One region of the Peribacillus sp. B65 genome, then DNA from elsewhere that is predicted to be linked to it. Evidence: riboswitches for the same ligand, from Rfam matches in the RefSeq annotation. Region 1 holds a riboswitch; the other holds the start of a gene.
The links. Region 1 has a riboswitch for glycine ahead of gcvT (glycine cleavage system aminomethyltransferase GcvT). Riboswitches for the same ligand answer to the same signal wherever they lie in the genome.
Positions count from the first base shown of each region.

Region 2: another riboswitch for glycine. It lies ahead of ACSR9O_RS19575 (amidohydrolase); the one in region 1 lies ahead of gcvT (glycine cleavage system aminomethyltransferase GcvT).

Region 1 is NZ_CP195840.1:1,789,461-1,795,575, forward strand. It holds gene ACSR9O_RS08815 (DEAD/DEAH box helicase) at 1-1,389, opposite strand, end outside; glycine riboswitch at 1,766-1,853, shown strand; glycine riboswitch at 1,857-1,940, shown strand; gene gcvT (glycine cleavage system aminomethyltransferase GcvT) at 2,079-3,185, shown strand; gene gcvPA (aminomethyl-transferring glycine dehydrogenase subunit GcvPA) at 3,203-4,549, shown strand; gene gcvPB (aminomethyl-transferring glycine dehydrogenase subunit GcvPB) at 4,542-5,999, shown strand.
Region 2 is NZ_CP195840.1:4,010,799-4,016,913, reverse strand. It holds gene ACSR9O_RS19580 (DNA translocase FtsK) at 1-1,506, opposite strand, end outside; gene ACSR9O_RS19575 (amidohydrolase) at 1,925-3,112, opposite strand; glycine riboswitch at 3,338-3,440, opposite strand; gene ACSR9O_RS19570 (DUF1444 domain-containing protein) at 3,581-4,387, opposite strand; gene ACSR9O_RS19565 (thioredoxin family protein) at 4,438-4,749, opposite strand; gene ACSR9O_RS19560 (hypothetical protein) at 4,859-5,431, opposite strand; gene ACSR9O_RS19555 (YtoQ family protein) at 5,489-5,938, shown strand; gene ACSR9O_RS19550 (AraC family transcriptional regulator) at 6,072-6,115, opposite strand, start outside.

The DNA of each region.
Region 1 (6,115 bases):
GTGTATCCGTCCGATTCTCTGTTCGAGCCTCATCGGGTTCCATGGCAGGTCAAAATTAATCAAGTGATGGCAAAACTGAAGGTTTATCCCTTCTCCGCCAGCTTCTGTTGCAATCAATACCTGTATATTTTTTTGGAATAATTCTCGCATCCAGTCTTTCTTTCCGCGCTTAAAACCGCCTCGGAAAGGAACTGAAGAAATTCCATTCTGCTGTAGGTACCATTGTAGATATAGCTGAGTCGCCCGGTATTCGGTAAAGATAATGACTTTATCATCAATTTTCTTGATCAGTTCCAAAGCTTTTTCAGCCTTTGAGTTCTGAACCGTTTCATTCACTTTAGAAAATAAATCATCAAGCTTTGCCAAAAAGTCAGGGGAAGGCTGATCATATTTATTTTTCATATTCTTTAATGTATAAAAGACCGCCTCTCTGCTGCTGCATGCTTCCCTTTGGAGAGTGAGAGCCGAAAAGGCGCTTCCTTTAGAACCATCCGAAATAGGTTTGAATTTGGAAACAGCATCGTACAATGCTTGTTCCGTTGGAGAAAATTCAATGGTGATGGTCTCCACATGCCGTTTTGTCCATTCAATGCCAGTATCGGCCCGCCGGTTTCGAATCATGACAGTGTTGACAAGTTCCTTTAGGTGTTCATCTTCAATAATGTTCCGGCCTTTCCCTTTATACTTTTCTGAAAAAAGTGAGGCATTTCCCAAGTGGCCTGGTTTCAATAACGAAACGAGGTGGAAAATTTCCTCGACTTTATTTTGAATCGGAGTGGCTGTCAGGAGTAAACAAAATTTCTTTTTCAGATTTTGGACGAATTCATAGTTCTTCGTCTTATTATTTTTAAGTTTATGAGCTTCATCAATAATGATGAAGTCGTATTCCTGCTTGAAAATGATATCTCGATGTGGAGCTCGTTTCGCTGTATCAATGGATGAAATGACCACATCACAGGAGTCCCAAACATAGCTTTTTCTCTGAACGACTGCCGGTATATGAAACTTGGTATTCAATTCAAAAGCCCATTGTGTGACAAGGGAAGCCGGAACAAGGATCAAAACTTTTTTTACAAGGCCCCTAATCATATACTCTTTTAGGATCAATCCAGCTTCAATTGTTTTTCCGAGCCCTACCTCATCAGCTAAAATGGCCTTTCCATTCATCTTTTCCACCACTTGCTTGGCTGCTTCCAATTGATGGGGAAGCGGGGTTAACTGCGGAAGGTGCTTGGGCGCCTGTAAACCTTCAAAATCAGGGATGATAAGATTTTCCTCCATTTGAACCGCGAGCTTATAAAGCTCCCAGTTTCCCCATGGACCGTCATTTTCCATCTTTTGCAGAAACTCGTCATTCCATTCAGAATTAAAGGATATATTGATTTTCATAGAAATAACTCCCTCTTAAATCATATTTTCCTTAATAAAAGGTCAAAACCCGAACATTTCATATGTGAAGTAAGAAAAATATTTCTCTTCAAAAGATATTGCAGAGATAAGTTTCTTAGGGTAGGATATAAGTATATTTAGAAAATTCCAATTTCCCAACGCTACAAAGAATCTTTGTACATCGATTTTGCAGTTCGCGTTTTCTTAGTATGGGCTATAGACTTCTAATTTATCCAAGATTACTGAAGGAGACCAATCAAACGGTTTCTGAGGTTTCAGGAGAATTGGCAGAGAATGCATTCCACGATGCTCAGAGGTTTTACCGATGTTTGGTGGCTTATTCGCTTCCTTTCATTGGTAGACCATTTATATGCGGGTGAAGATAAGGGGAGAGACTACGGATGTAGCGCCGAAGGAGCAAACTTAGCAGTGAATCTCTCAGGCAAAAGAACTCTTATTGGACGCAACTCTGGAGAGCGCCGCCCGTTTTGGGACGGCCACCAAAGGGGAAAACCTATTACATAGGTAAACTTTCAGGTTTCAGGACAGAGAAAAAGCTCAAACGGGCTTTCTCTGTCCTTTTTTGTGCTTTTTTCACATCATGAATCAGGATATATCTGATGCGTAATGACAAGAAGCTTTTGATAATGAAGCCAATTAATTTAAAAAAATCTGAAGGGGGTCATTTTTTGACCGATTTAAAAAGAACACCACTATTTGAGGTTTATCGTGAATACGGAGGTAAAACGATTGATTTTGGCGGCTGGGAACTTCCTGTCCAATTTTCGGGTATAAAGGACGAACATGAAGCCGTACGTACAAAAGCGGGGTTATTCGATGTTTCCCATATGGGTGAAGTCGATGTTAAGGGTCCTGGGAGCCTTTCCTTTTTACAAAAGATGCTGACTAATGATATATCAAAGCTGAAACAGGGCGGTGCCCAATATTCCGCCATGTGTTATGAAAACGGAGGCACGGTTGATGATCTAATCGTGTATAAAAGGTCTGAGGATGACTATCTGCTCGTGGTCAATGCAGCGAACACAGAAAAAGATTTCAATTGGCTGCAAGCTCATTTATCGGAAGATGTCCAAATCAAGAATGTATCTAGTGACTATACACAGCTGGCACTTCAAGGGCCAGCTGCAGAGAAGATTTTACAAAAACTATCGGGAAATACTGCTTTAAGTGAAATTGGATTTTTCAAGTTCAAGGAAAATGTCATGATTAACGGTATCTCCACGATGGTATCCCGTACTGGATACACTGGTGAGGATGGCTTTGAGATATATAGTGACAGTGAAAATGGTCCAGCCCTTTGGAAGGCGATTATGGATGCCGGAAACGAAGAGGGAGTTCAGCCGATTGGTTTAGGTGCTCGTGATACCCTGCGTTTTGAAGCGAAACTGCCGTTGTATGGGCAGGAGCTTTCAGCAGACATCACCCCGATAGAAGCCGGGATTGGTTTTGCAGTAAAAGTCGATAAGGAAGTTGATTTTTTCGGGAAAGCCGTTCTTGCTGAGCAAAAGGAGAAAGGAGCTCCTCGCAAGCTTGTGGGAATTGAAATGATAGACCGTGGCATTCCACGTCATGGGTATAAGGTCTACAGCGGTGATAAAGTCATTGGCGAGGTCACGACCGGTACCCAATCACCAACGTTGAAGAAAAACGTGGGTTTGGTACTTATCGATAAGGAATTTTCAGTGCTGGATGCGGAAGTCGAAGTGGAGATCCGTTCCAAACGTTTGAAAGCCGTTATAATACAAACACCTTTTTATAAAAAACCACGTAAATAGAGGGGAATGGTCATTAGATGAAACATCGTTATTTACCCATGACAGAGCAAGATAAACAAGAAATGCTGAAAGCGATAGGGGTATCCACTGCTGAAGAACTTTTCAATGATATCCCTGAGAGCGTTCGTTTTCAAGGAGAATACGATATCAAGCCTGCTAAATCGGAACCAGCATTAATGAAAGAATTATCAAGGCTTGCTGCCAAGAATGCGGATCTTAAAAACTATGCCTCCTTCCTTGGTGCGGGTGTCTATGACCATTATGCACCGGTCATCGTCGATCATGTTCTATCCCGTTCTGAATTTTACACGGCTTATACACCCTATCAGCCTGAAATTTCACAGGGAGAGCTTCAAGCAATCTTTGAATATCAAACGATGATATGTGAATTGACGGGCATGGATGTGGCTAACTCCTCCATGTATGACGGCGGGACAGCGCTGGCTGAAGCAGCCATGCTTGCTTCAGGACAGACACGCCGCAAGAAGATTCTCATTTCAGGAACCGTTCATCCTGAATCAAGAGAAGTCGTGAAGACATATGCGAAAGGGCAACGCGTGGAAGTGATCGAAATTCCTTATAAAGACGGTGTGACGGACTTAGCTGCTTTAAAGGAATTGGCGAATGAGGACATTGCAGGAGTGATCGTGCAATATCCGAACTTTTTTGGCCGGATCGAGCCATTGAAGGAAATGGAAGAAATCATTCATGGCGTCAAATCCATGTTTATCGTTTCCAGTAATCCGCTTGCATTGGGAGCTTTGACATCCCCTGGTGCACTCGGTGCAGATATCGTAACGGGGGATGCTCAGCCATTCGGCATTCCAGCGGCATTCGGTGGACCTCATTGTGGATATTTTGCGGTTACTAATAAACTTGTTCGGAAAGTTCCAGGCCGACTCGTCGGTCAAACCGTGGATGAAAATGGTAAAAGGGGATTTGTACTAACGCTACAAGCTCGTGAACAGCACATTCGCCGTGACAAAGCCACATCCAACATTTGTTCCAATCAAGCTTTGAATGCGTTGGCAGCTTCTGTTGCAATGACCGCCCTTGGGAAAAAGGGTGTCAAGGAAATGGCCGTGCAAAATATTCAAAAAGCACATTATGCGAAAAAAGCAATTATGGCAGTAGGGGTGGAAGTGATATTCGACGGTCCTTCGTTCAATGAATTTATCATTAAACTGCCTGCTTCGTTTTCAGAAATCAATAAAAGCCTTTTTGAAAAAGGGATGATCGGCGGCTTTGATTTAGGGACGGTTTATCCTGAGCTGAAAGACCATATGCTGGTTGCGGTAACTGAACTTAGAACAAAAGAAGAAATTGATGCACTTGCGCAGGAATTGGGGGATCAACATGAATAATCAAGATCAATCACTCATTTTTGAAATCAGTACTTCCGGTCGAATCGGGTACAGTCTGCCAGAAATGGATGTTGCAACTATTCCGCTCGAAGAAATTCTTCCTGCCGACTACATCCGTGAAGAAGAGGCAGAACTGCCTGAGGTGTCCGAACTGGATATCATGCGTCACTATACAGCACTCTCCAAACGGAATCATGGGGTGGATTCGGGTTTTTATCCGCTGGGTTCATGCACGATGAAATATAATCCGAAAATAAATGAAAACGTGGCACGTTTCAACGGCTTTGCCCATATCCATCCATATCAAGATCCGGCTACCGTTCAGGGAGCATTGGGACTCTTATTTGATTTGCAGGAACACTTAACTGAAATCACCGGGATGGACCAAGTGACATTACAGCCTGCAGCAGGTGCACATGGTGAGTGGACAGGGTTGATGATGATTCGCGCTTTTCACGAAGCGAATGGCGATACAGAACGGACGAAAGTGATTGTACCTGATTCTGCACACGGTACGAATCCTGCCTCTGCCACTGTTGCCGGACTTGAAACGATTACAGTGAAATCCGATGAAAATGGATTAGTCGACCTTGAAGATTTAAAGCGTGTTGTCGGACCTGATACGGCGGCCTTGATGCTGACGAACCCCAATACATTGGGATTATTTGAAGAAAACATCTTGGAAATGGCACAACTTGTCCATGATGCAGGTGGGAAGCTTTATTATGACGGAGCCAATCTGAATGCAGTCCTTTCAAAAGCACGCCCGGGTGACATGGGCTTTGATGTGGTTCACTTAAATCTCCATAAAACATTCACGGGTCCGCATGGCGGCGGCGGTCCGGGTTCTGGTCCTGTAGGTGTGAAGTCGGACTTGATTCCTTACTTGCCTAAACCTCTTATAATTAAACAAGGTGAGCAATTCGCTCTTGATTATGATCGTCCGCAATCCATTGGCAGGGTAAAACCTTATTATGGTAATTTCGGGATTAACGTGAGGGCATATACGTACATTCGTTCAATGGGGCCTGATGGCCTTAAAGCCGTCACCGAAAATGCGGTCATCAATGCCAATTATATGATGCGCAAGTTGGAACCTTATTTTGACTTACCATATAATCGTCATTGTAAGCACGAATTCGTATTAAGCGGACGCCGGCAAAAGAAATTGGGGGTTAGGACTCTTGATATAGCCAAAAGATTACTGGATTTCGGGTATCATCCTCCAACCATTTACTTCCCGTTGAACGTGGAGGAAGGAATGATGATAGAACCGACTGAAACCGAGTCAAAAGAAACGCTGGATGCGTTCATCGATGCGATGATCCAGATTGCCAAGGAAGCGGAAGAAACCCCGGAAATCGTTCAGGAAGCTCCGCATACAACCGTTATAAAGCGGCTTGATGAAACTCTTGCTGCAAGAAAACCTGTTCTGCGTTATCAAGCCTAGATTGATAGCTTATACGAAAAAAATCCCTGCCTGCCGGCGGGGATTTTTCATGTTTATGTAAGATTTCATTAAAGTCCAGCAGTTAACTTTCTTTTCCTTGAGCTATTGAATTAAAA
Region 2 (6,115 bases), 2.2 Mb from region 1:
CTGTTCCTCGAGCCACACATCATCATGCACAGCATAAGTGGGAGGTGTCAGCAATTCGATATTAGGAAACACATAGTATGGATTTTCATTTTCATCCGCTTCGACGGAGCCAAAAACTGCCGGGATTTCGCCCTTACTGCCTTCTGCCGCTTCCTCTGTATATACTGCTTCTTGATACCCGTGTCCAGAAATCGGGGATTCCTGTTCCAAGAGCGGCTTAGGGTTGGAACCGATGTTGGATTCGACTGTATTTTCAGGCACAGCAGCGACGGTTTCGGAACCAACCTTAGCGTCCGAAAAGGTAAGTGATATGGCCGGAGTCTGCTCTTTCGGAATAACTCTGCCTTCCTCCTGTTTCCGTTCAGGAATGGCGGTTGGTTTCGCTTGTCCTGCCTCTGTTTGGGCAGAATCATCCATTGGCCGCTTATCAGGTGATACTACTGCCCTTTCCGAATTAAGGCTTTTTTTTTCCGGCATCATTTTATTCATGAAGTCATTTTTTTTCCGATCTTGCTTAAGCATCATCACATTAAATGGGATATGTTTTTTCGGACGTTTGTGCTGCACTTCAGGTATTGCCTCAGATGGGTCTTCAGGCATTGTCCCTTGACTAACGGATGGTTGATTTGATTGTACAGCAATCTCCCCAGGAACCGATATCGCTTCAGGCGGTGTGTCGTCCGTCTGTTCCATGATGGATACAGCGACTTCGCGTCCAAATTCTACTTCGTCCTGTTCAATAGCCTCTTTTTCCACCGCAGGCTCAATTATGTTGGGCTCGATTACTGCTTGTTCTGGCAGTGTCTCAATGGAATTCCTGCGAAAGAAAGCGGGTATCTCTGAATCTTCCAGTTTTTCTTCCGCTTGTTCCGGTATAAGAACGGATGGTTCTGTCGTCAATTCCTCATGTGACACTTCTTTTGGAATTTCAGGAATCGATGCTGGAATCCCGATATCGGGTTCTTCCTTTTTTAGGACGGGCATTTTGCTTTCTAATTCATATTCGACAATTTCTTCAGAAACGACTGTTTTTTTTTCCGGACGACGGAACCCATAAATGGGTGAAGGGATTTCCGTCGGACGGAATGGAGTATTTGAAGGGACTATTTTTGAGACTTCCTCCCGTTCGAAGTTTCTCCGTTTTGGTTCAGGATCCCTCACAGGCCTTCTTGTTTCTTTGGCCGCGCTCCCCTTTTTGGGTTCATGATCTTCCCTGTTTCTTTCCCTAGGCTTTCTTTTGCTCTGTTCACGATCTGGAATGAGCGGAAACTTGAACTGCCCTTTTGGATATTGAAACAGGATTTTCGTATCAGGGTCTGGCGTCTGCGACATTTTTTCCACTTTTTGATTGTAAACCTTTATTTCTTCTTCCTTTGACTTCGCAAGCTTTGAAAAATCCATTTTCCTTAATGTCTCTTCATCAAGCGGTTCATCTATAATAATCTCTTCAATTTCAATAATTTCCTCTGCTTGGAACCATTTTTTCATCTTATTTAGCCATTTCAAAACTATCACTCTTTCTACATCTGTAGTTATGTAACTAATTCTACCAGTTATTTTAAAAATATCGAGAAAATTTAAGCTAAATTGGGATTAGTATCTATTTTTTTATCGCACTCTTACTAACTTAACGTATTTCGCAGAACTCCTACCCTATTAAACCCCTTCTGGTATGAGTTTAAACCTGCACTTCGTGAAATAACATTAGCCCTTAGTCTACTATTTAAATAAAACACCGCTGTTAAATCGCGTTTACAAAGAGATTAAGTTTTCATGCGGCGCAAGAAGCAGACTGGTCAATTCATTGAAGCATCCTTCACGAAACCTCCGGTGGCATCCTGAAACCCATAAAACACCGTTCGTTAATACCGAACGGTGTTTTGTGGGTTTCCTCACTTTTTTGCAAACAAATATACCAATGGAACTATTCCCATTCATAAAAATCGCATACAACTTGGGCCACTGATTTGGATGCGATCAAAAGGGCATCTTCATCAATGTCGAATTTGGGATGGTGATTGAAATATGCCTTCTCCACCCCTTTTGGTTTACAGCCAATGTAAAAGAAGCAGCCAGGAATCTTTTCTGCATAATACGAAAAATCCTCTGAACCAGAGAAAACCGGAAATTCCATAACCTTTTTAATATCTTTGTCTTTCATGCTTTCCAGGCTATTTTTCACGAATCCAGTCAATTCAGGGTCATTATATAACGGAGGATAATCAGGCACATATGTTAGTTCGCACTGAACATCAAATTCCGTTTCTATCCCTTTAACGATGCGGTGGATTTCCCTATCGATCAGCTGTTGGGTCTCTGCTGTCATATAACGGACATCCCCTTCAATTTCTATACGATCTTTAATGACATTAAAGCTTCCTTTTCCATCGAAGGAGCCGATTGTGACCACGCCCATATCAAAAGGGTTCAAGCGGCGGCTGATCACGGTTTGTACGGCTGTCACGAAATGGGCGCCTGCCACAATGGCATCATTGGCCATATGCGGGGACGAACCATGGCCGCCTACACCCTTAATCGCCAGCTTGAAATAGGTCCGTCCAGCCATCGAATAGCCGCCGTGATACCCGACAACCCCTGCAGGATGGGACGGAAATAAATGGATTCCAAAAACGGCATCAAGTTCATCCAAAAACCCTGATTCCATAATGCTCTTTGCTCCACCTGGGGGTGTTTCTTCTGCATGTTGATGGATTATTTTAATCGTACCGGATAGGGAATCTTTAAGCTCATTGATGCAGTCTGCCAGAACCAATAAATAAGCGGTATGCCCATCATGTCCGCAGGCATGCATGACACCTTCATTTTTTGAACGGAACGGGACATCCGCTTCTTCTGTAATCGGCAACGCATCGAAATCCGCACGGAGACCTATCGTTTTCCCAGGTTTTCCGCCTTCGATCGTTACGATGATCCCTAATCCATTTCCTACATTCGTTTGAATCGACACATCCTTACCCTTATAAAAATCAATGATATATTGTGCCGTTTTTTCTTCTTTGAAGGATAGTTCCGGGTTCTCGTGTAAATGACGGCGGATTTGAACCATTTCCCCTTTACGGGCTTCCAGCATGTTCATTAATTTGCTTTTCACGTTCACGTTTATTCTCCCCCTTATTTCAAGTTGAGCATATTAGTAAGTTCCATGTTCGGTGCATGCCTTCCGATACAAAGTGCCAATTAAAAAAGGGCAGAGAAGGATTGCGTAAACTTACCGCTCCCCTTCTCTGTCCTTTTCACCTGAGAGTTTAGCTCCATTTTTGGTCATGGAGATTTCCCCTTTGGTGGCACACTGCTTCCTGCGCACTCTCCAGAGCTGCGTCCAGCTGCGGTTCCATTTACCTGAGAGATTTGCTCCAAGGGATCTTTTTGGAACTTGCTCCTTCGGTGGCTCAATGCTTGCACTCTCCCACAACATTCATCCGCTTGTTCTTTTTATATTCTCAAAATATTCCAATTATATTATCGCCGATTAAAAAATAAATATCAACTCTGAGTTATAAACTCTATTAAACTTTAAAAGGACCGCTGCCAGATGCTGACACGGTCCTTTTGTGATTCATTATTGTTCAGGCTTTTTGTTTTTACCCATAATGAAGATGGGCTCCAACTCATTTTCTTCGTAAAGGAATGATAGAGCCGTTATCGGAACATGACCGCTGGCAAAGAAGCTCATCGCCATTTGCGCAAGAATATCATAGCCCGTATCATTCTTCACATCGGCAATGATGATGACATCCTGATGGGGAATGGCCACAGCCATGGTTCCCTCGATCTTGTCCTTCATTTCCCGAAGCCATGATTCATTTAAAATCCTGCTGGCATCATATCCATCATTCGTGTTCAAAAAATAAAATGCATTACCTGCAACGATATCCGACTTCATTTCAGTGGTGAGGGAACGGGCATTGAATAGGGCAATTTCACGGATCCTGTCACCCTGCCAATTTTCCCGTTGAATCATCTTTTCATCTATAAGACGGTAGGTTTTCCCTAAATCAAGGGCATAAAAAACCCGGGTTTCAGCCGTATGCTCATCGAATAAAAACGGATTTCCTTCTTCGGATTCCATTGGAAAGGAGGTCGAGCGGATGACTGGGAAAATGAATTTCTCCTTGCCTTCCATACTGTGTTCTTCCCCCATCACATTCAGGGCCTCTTCCACGTAATAGGTAATTTCATCGATGGCCTTTTCCTGTACGTTTTCATAGTTAGCAAGCACAGGAGGCAACTCGATGGTGATCCCCTTCCCGGTCTTCACATTTTCCACCCGTAACGTATCTTGCTTGCTATCGAATTTGAATGAGCGATTCTCATCTTTTAAACGCTCCTTCAAGATATTTTTCAGCTTCGTGCTGTCCATTTTCATGACTGACCCTCCTCTTCATTGAAAAATCCCCAGCGAGAAGGGGAAATTGATTATAGTGATTGAATGAATTCCTCAATTTGTTCTTGCGTTTTGCGATCCTTGCTCACAAATCTGCCTAGCTCCTTGCCATTATCATACGCAATGAAACTTGGTATACCGAATACATCATTAGCCGCACACACATCGATGAATTCATCACGGTCCACATAAATGAATGTAAAGTCAGGAAATTTCGTTTCAATCTCCGGCATTATCGGTTCGATTACACGGCAATCTCCACACCATGTTGCTGAAAAAAGAAAGATATGTTTGCCTTCATTTTTAAATGCATCATATTGCTCTACTGTTTGTAATTTTTCCATTTGTATATTCCTCCTGCTCTAAATGACACCTTATTTTTTATAATCCCATCATACCAGAGTCTCCAGGAATCAACCATTAATACGGATCGGTTGAAAGTCACTGGTCCTCTTATTTCTGGGGCACGGATGAAACGATTTCCATCATTTGTTTTGCATCGGTTTTTAATTGGTCTTTATCCGTTTCGGTTGTCAGCTTCACTCCGCCGATCCCCACTGCAAGCTCATACTTTTCTTTCGGTATCTCTTTAATCGAAATAAAGCCGAATTTATCATCGGTTTGAAAAGAATGCAGTACTTCAAATTGATCCTCTTGTTCCTTTATGGCCAAATATAACACGGAGCTGTCTTCTTTTTCATTCGGATTGACAAATAATATATAAATCTTATCACCTTTTTGTAAAATCAAATTATTATCATGTTCTTCCACAACTTTAAAATCGTTTGGCAGATAGACCTGAATTAGGCCTGCCTCTTGATTGGGCTGTTTTTCATCGTCACGAAAAGCCACTTCAGCAGCCTTCATTGCCTTTTCGGTTTGTCTTTCGATACCTGAGCAGCCCACGATCAAACTGCTTATCAACAGGAAAACAAGAAAATTCTTATTCGATAAAGCCATCGTCATTCCTCCAGCCGTCTCTTTTACTACCATATGGATAATATTATCCTTATTTACGGAATTCATCCATTTTCTAAAAAACATGGTACAATGAAAGCAATTTTATTATCGAGGAGGAAAACAATGAAGTTAATCGTGTATCTTGCTGGGGAGATCCATTCAAATTGGAGAAGCGAGTTGAGAGATAAGGCCGCTGCACTGAAGCTTCCTTTAGAATTCGTCGGCCCGATGGAAAATCATGAACGCTCCGATAATATCGGTGAAGATATCCTCGGGGAACAGCCGAATCCTATCCTGAAGGATGCGGCCGCTTCCCAAATCAATAATTTACGGACAGGTCTTTTGATGAAAAAAGCCGATCTTGTCGTCGCCCTGTTTGGTGAGAAATATAAACAGTGGAATACTGCCATGGACGCAAGCACCGCCGTTTCCCTGGGTAAACCGCTTATTTTGATTCGCCCGGAATCCCATCACCATGCTTTAAAGGAATTATCGGAAAAGGCGAGTGTCACGGTCGAATCCGTGAACCAAGCCATGAAGGTGCTTTCTTATATTTTTGAAGAAGGGCTGTAAATCTCCCTGTCCCTTAACCTTCCAGCTCAAGTATGAAGGATTTTTGTTTACCCAAATAAAAAGCTTGCAGGAGAAAGTTAGATTCCTAACCTCACCTGCAAGCGAAAAACGAATAAATTTTGATGGTTGAACACTATTTCTTTTTAATGGGAATCCAAATTTCGGAGTAATAGTCTG